2 regions of the Anaerosinus gibii genome follow, and region 2 is predicted to be linked to the other one. Evidence: predicted binding sites of a transcription regulator. Region 2 holds the regulator's gene; the other holds the start of a gene.
The links. Region 2 encodes HrcA, which represses chaperone genes, less so after heat shock. Its sites were predicted from a motif close to TGTTAGCACTCNNNNNNNNNGAGTGCTAACA; they were not measured.
Positions count from the first base shown of each region.

Region 1 (3,441 bases), 680 kb from region 2:
AGGACAAATTCACCGGAAGTAAAGGCTGCCTTGAAAGAAAGTGTGAATCGTATTTTGAGCATTTCTGTTGTCCATGAATTTCTATCTCAGCAAGATGCTGAAATTATTGATGTAGTTGAAGTAGCAAAAAATATTCTTGATTTAGTTATGCAGAATATGCTCGAACCGGACTTTAAGCTCGAAACAAAATTTAAAGGGGAAACGATTATTTTACCATCTGAACATGCTAGTAGTTTAGCGCTAGTAATGAATGAACTTATACAGAACTCTATTGAGCATGGATTTATTGGTTGTAATGAAGGTGTTATTGGACTTAATATTGTCAGAGAAAGCGATAATTATCTTATTGACTTATATGATAATGGGACAGGATTGCCGGAAACCTTTCAAAAACATGCATCAAAAAGTTTAGGACTGCAAATTGTCCGCACATTAATTGAAGATGACTTAGGTGGGACATTTGAACTTTACAGTGATAAAGGAACACATGCGCGCATAAATATTCCAAGAAAAATGGGAGGGGGCAGGTAAATGGAGAGTTTACGAATTGTAATTGCCGATAATGAATCTATTATTCGCATGGATTTAAAAGAAATTCTTGAGGAAGCTGGACATGAGGTTATTGGAGAGGCTACAGACGGGATAAAAGCGATTGATCTTACTCGTAAATATAAACCGGATTTAATTATTATGGATATAAAAATGCCAGAGATGGATGGAATTACAGCGGCGAAAACGATCGCAAATGAAAAACTTGCACCCGTACTCTTACTTACGGCTTTTAGCCAAAAAGAAATTGTTGATCGTGCCAAAGATTCGGGTGTTTTAGCATATCTAGTGAAACCAGTAAAAGAAAGTAATCTTTTTCCGGCGATGGAGATTGCAATTTCAAGATTTCGTGAAATTGCTCAATTAGAGCAAGAATTAGATGATGTTAAAAACTCTTTAGAGATGCGAAAGCTGCTTGATCGTGCAAAAGGCATACTAATGGATGCGTATGGAATTAATGAAAGTGAGGCATATAGAAGAATTCAGCAATATAGTATGGCGAAAAGAAAAACGATTAAGGAAGTAGCAAAATCAATTATAGATTCAGTTTTGAAAAAAAATAGATAGTTTTATTCTTAATAAAAAATTGGAGATGGAACTTTTTAAAAATAAATGTGCTGAAATAATTTCATTGTAATTTTTATATGTATAAATAAGGAGAAAATATCATATAATTTTAGTATGGGTTCTATTCTATTAGGGATTTGGGGTAAAAATTAGCATGAGGAAGTAAAATGGAGAAATTCTAAAAGAATAATAGATTTTTATTACTTTTTGAAAAATTTTTTTTTATAAAAAGTCTAAAATTTTGTTTATTGCTATTGATTTTTGGCAATGAATTATATATTATGAATTATGTAATTAGCACTCACATATAAAGAGTGCTAACAAAATAATAATAATTTTATTAAAATAAAGGGAGGCAAACCAACATGATTAAGCCATTAGGCGACAGAGTTGTTATCGAAGTTGTAGCAGGAGATATGAAAACTGCAAGTGGTATCGTATTGCCTGATAGTGCAAAAGAAAAACCACAAGAAGGTAAAGTATTAGCTGTTGGTACTGGTAAAGTATTAGATAATGGTCAACGTGTAGCATTAGATGTTAAAGTTGGCGATAAAGTTATCTTCTCTAAATATGCTGGAACAGAAGTGAAAGCACAAGGACAAGATTATTTAATCGTTAGCGAAAGAGACATTTTAGCTATTGTTGAATAATTTCTTTTTATTTACTATTTAAATATTTATAGGAGGCAAATACATAATGGCAAAACAAATTTTGTTTGATGAAGAAGCTCGCCGTGCATTGGAAAAAGGTGTAGATGCTTTAGCCAATGCGGTAAAAGTAACTTTAGGACCTAAAGGTCGTAACGTTGTACTGGACAAAAAGTTTGGTGCTCCAACAATTACAAATGATGGTGTTACGATTGCTCGTGATATCGAATTAGAAGACCCATTTGAAAACATGGGTGCACAATTAGTGAAAGAAGTTGCAACAAAAACAAATGATGTTGCTGGTGATGGTACAACAACTGCAACTTTACTTGCACAAGCAATGATTCATGAGGGTATGCGTAATGTTGCTGCTGGTGCTAATCCGATGATTATCAGAAAAGGTATCGAAAAAGCAGTAACTGCATTAGTTGGTGAAATCAAAAATAATGCACATAAAGTAGAAGGTAAAGATGCGATTGCTCAAGTTGCTTCTATTTCAGCTGCCGATGATGAAATTGGTAAATTAATTGCTGAAGCTATGGAAAAAGTGGGTAAAGACGGTGTTATCACTGTTGAAGAGTCCAAAGGTATGGGCACTAGCCTTTCCGTAGTAGAAGGTATGCAATTTGATCGTGGATATATTTCTCCATACATGGTAACAGATACTGATAAAATGGAAGCTGTATTCAATGATCCATATATCTTAATTACAGATCGTAAAATTTCTGCAATTGCTGATATCTTACCTGTACTTGAAAAAGTTGTACAACAAGGTAAAGAATTAGTAATTATTGCTGAGGATGTTGAAGGCGAAGCTCTTGCAACATTAGTTGTAAACAAACTTCGTGGTACATTTAAAGCTTTAGCAGTGAAAGCACCTGGTTTCGGTGATCGCCGTAAAGCTATGCTTGAAGATTTAGCTGTTTTAACTGGTGCAAGTGTAATTACAGAAGAATTAGGACGTAAATTAGACAGTGTAGAGCTTGAAGATCTAGGTCGCGCTCGTCAAGTACGTGCGAATAAAGAAGAAACTACTGTAGTTGATGGTGCTGGTGATGCTAGTCAAATCAAAGCGCGTGTAGAGCAAATCAAAGTTCAAATCCAAGATACTACTTCTGATTTTGATAGAGAAAAACTTCAAGAACGTCTTGCTAAATTAGCTGGCGGTGTAGCTGTTATCGAAGTTGGTGCAGCTACCGAAGTAGAATTAAAAGAAAAGAAACTTCGTATTGAAGATGCATTAAATGCAACTCGTGCTGCAGTTGAAGAAGGTATTGTAGCTGGTGGTGGTACTACATTTATCGATATTCTTCCTGTACTTGACACAATTGAAGTAACTGGCGATGTAAAAACTGGTGTATTAATTGTAAAACGTGCAATTGAAGAACCTGTTCGCCAAATTGCAAACAATGCAGGTCTTGAAGGCTCTGTTGTCGTTGAAAACGTGAAAAAATCTGGTAAAGGCATTGGATTCAATGCTTTAACTGAAGAATATATCGATATGATTGCTGCTGGTATCGTAGATCCAGCGAAAGTAACTCGTTCAGCACTTCAAAATGCTGCTAGTATCGCTGCTATGGTTCTTACTACAGAAACTTTAGTTGCTGATAAACCAGAAAAAGATAATGGTGCTTCTGCCGCTGCTGCTATGGCTGGCATGGGCGGCATGGGTGGTGGC
Region 1 covers NZ_CP120678.1:887,181-890,621, forward strand. The annotation lists gene P3F81_RS04150 (histidine kinase N-terminal domain-containing protein) at 1-531, shown strand, start outside; gene P3F81_RS04155 (ANTAR domain-containing response regulator) at 532-1,116, shown strand; gene groES (co-chaperone GroES) at 1,482-1,766, shown strand; gene groL (chaperonin GroEL) at 1,813-3,441, shown strand, end outside.
Region 1: a site for HrcA is predicted at 1,409-1,439, ahead of groES (co-chaperone GroES). Genes of this name have one in related genera too.

Region 2 (3,441 bases):
ACGATAGAAGTAAATCCACAAACGATAAACCGAGAAGGATTATACAGGCTATATGAATTTGGTGTAAATAGGATAAGTTTTGGTGTGCAAAGCTTTCAAGATCCTCTTTTAAAAAGAATCGGGCGTATTCATACGGCAGATGAGGCACGGCAGATTGTTTGTGACGCGGCAAGTGTTGGATTTAAAAATATTAGTTTAGACTTGATGTATGGGTTGCCGAAGCAAACGCTGGATGAGGTGGAATACAGTGTTAGAGAGGCTATAAAGTTGCCAATTCAGCATATTTCTGTGTATGGGTTAAAAGTGGAAGAGGGAACAGTCTTTGCAAAATTAGAAGAACAAAATAAACTTTTTTTGCCAGATGAAACATTGGAAGATAAAATGTATGAATTTGTAATGAAGCAGTTGCCGGAATTTGGATTTGAGCGCTACGAAATTTCTAACTTTGCAAAAGCTGGTTTTGAAAGTCGTCATAATTTGAAATATTGGCAGTGTTTGCCGTATATAGGACTGGGAGCAGCAGCACATTCTTGTTTTCAAAATAAAAGGTTTTATAATGAACAGCAGGTTGAAAAATATATACAAAAAATAAAATGGGAACGTAATGCAGTGGCGCACGAAGAACTTCTTAGTCATAAAGATAAAGTGGAAGAGTTTTGTTTTTTAGGGTTAAGAAAAAAAACGGGAATTAGTTGCCGAGAATTTATGGATACCTTTGGATATGAATTAAAAGATTTGTATGGAGATACTATTGAAAATTTAAAAAGAAAAAAATTACTATCCGAATTGAATGGACAAATTTTTTTAACTTCCTTAGGAATGAAATATGGTAACCAGGTTTTTTGTGAATTTTTATTAGATTCCTAAAGAAAATAAATAATAACGCCTTGACAATCGTATGAATGAGTGGTATTTTCTAATTAGACATTAGCACTCACTGGTGTAGAGTGCTAACAATAGGAGGTGGGAAGATGCTTGATGAACGAAAGCAGAAAATTCTTCGTGCGATTATTAATGACTATATTTCCACCGCAGAGCCTATTGGATCAAGAACGATTGCCCGTAAATATGACTTGGGGGTAAGTTCGGCGACAATTCGCAATGAAATGGCTGATTTAGAATTGCTTGGTTATCTGGAACAGCTTCATACGTCGTCTGGGCGTATTCCTTCGGTAAAAGGGTATCGGCTCTATGTTGATGACTTGTTAGCTCCTGAGGCTATTACAGAAAATGAAATGAATTTAATCAGTAACTGGTATAAGGCAAAAGCCAAGCGTGCTGAAGAAGTATTTCAAGAAACAGCTAAGATTATATCAAGGCTGACAAAAAATATTTCTTTAGTTTTAGCGCCACAGTTATCACAGGCAAATTTTAGGTATCTGCAATTTTTACCACTTGATGAAAAACGTGTGATTGTTGTTATTATGACTGATGCTGGTTTCGTTGAAAATAAATTGATGACGATACCGAAAGGTGCGGCAGTAGAAGATTTACAATTGATTGCTGGTGTTATTAACAAACATTTAGCAGGTCGTTCATTGGAATCTATTAAGCCATCCGTATTAAGAAAAATTAAAGCGGAAGTTATGGCTGATACTGATTTATTTGAGTGTGCGATTGATATGATTGCTCGTGCGCTGACAGTTGAAAAAAAGGAACGCCTTTATATGGGCGGAACTACACAGTTAATAAACCAGCCAGAGTTTCGTGATGTCGAAAAAATGCAAAATCTTCTTAATATGCTTGAAGAGGAGCAGCTCTTATGCGATTTATTAAACTCTCATGAAAATGAGCAGGGGATTATCGTGACAATTGGTCAAGAGAATAAGTATAGTGGAATTAAGGATTGTAGCATCATTCGTGCAACGTATAAATTAGAGGGGCAAGTCATTGGCTCGATTGCTGTTCTTGGACCAACGAGGATGGAATATGGCAAAGTAATGTCACTATTAGAATTTATGCACAACAATTTAGAAAAGATATTAACACAATACAAACTATAGGCATTGCCTATAGTACATAATAATTTCTAGTGTAGAAATGATGAAACTCTGATGATTTTGGAGGTTATAATTAATGGCGTTGAAGCAAGCGGAAAGCAGTGCTGAAGTTGAAGACAAACTAGCGGCATTGACGACTAATGTAAGTGCAATTCGGGCTGTAAAAAGTGCAGTAGAGGGCACAATTGGTCCTAAAGGACTTGATACAATGCTTGTGGATCGTGATGGTGGTGTAATCGTTACGAATGATGGCGTGACGATTTTAGAGCAAATGGAAGTAGATCATCCAGCCGCGCAAATGATGATTGCTATCGCTAAAAATCAGCAGGAGAAAGTTGGCGATGGAACGACGACAGCGACGATTGTTGCAAGCAGTTTAGTTTCAGAAGGCTTAGATAAAGTTATTCGGGGTGTTCCTGTAGCCAAATTAATTGATGGAATTGCCTATGGAATTCAATCATCCTTAGAGTTAATAGAAAGCTGTAGTCATAAAGTGGTCTCCTTAGATGATCCATATTTATACAATATTGCTATAATTGCTGGGCGCAAATATAATGATGTTGCGGATATGGTCATAAAAGCGGCAAAGCTTATAGGAAAAGATAAGCTTTGTGATGCAAAGTTTAAACTGTCAGATATCGTGTATTCACAAAATGGTGTAGAAAATGAAGTTTTTGGTGGTGTATTGATTCATCAAAAGCGAATGAATACTGAGATGCCGCATACATTAGAATCGGTTAAGATTTTAGTGATTGATGATGCTTTAGAGATTGAAACAATGAGCAGTGAAGCTTTGGGAACTGAAAGTGGATTTCAGCAATACATGAAACAGCAAGCTGAATTTAAAGAGAATTTACAAAAAATTATTGATTTAGGTGTTAAATTCGTTTTAGTTGACCGTGGAGTAAATTCTGATGCTGAAGAAGTTTTAACAGATGCAGGCGTTATGATATTAAGACGTGTGGAAAACGAAATCCTAAATCGGGTAGCAGAGCATGTTGGTGCCCGCAAGCTAAAAAGAACTGGGTTAAAAAAATCACTCAGTGAGTTAGAAAAATATTTAGGTTATGCCGAATCTGTAATTGAAGATGAAAAATTACAGCAAGTTCGCGTTCTTGGCGGCAAAGGAATACCGACAGCGGCAATATTAGTTGGTGCAGCGACGAAACAAATTGCTGGTGAAAAAGAGCGAATTGCGAAAGATGCTGCTTCAAGTGTTCAGGCTGCTGTAAAAGGTGGATATGTTGCGGGGGGCGGTGCTGCTGAAATTATGTTAGCACGCAACTTAAAAAGCCGTAAAAAGGAATTTGCAGGGATGATTGACTATGGAGTTGAATGCGTTGTGCAAGCGTTAAAGGCTCCATTGTCTCAAATAATAAAAAATGCTGGATATCATCCATTAGAAAAAGTGGAGGAAGTCATCGGTGCTCAATTTGACAAA
Region 2 covers NZ_CP120678.1:1,569,764-1,573,204, reverse strand. The annotation lists gene hemW (radical SAM family heme chaperone HemW) at 1-867, shown strand, start outside; gene hrcA (heat-inducible transcriptional repressor HrcA) at 972-2,003, shown strand; gene P3F81_RS07560 (TCP-1/cpn60 chaperonin family protein) at 2,077-3,441, shown strand, end outside.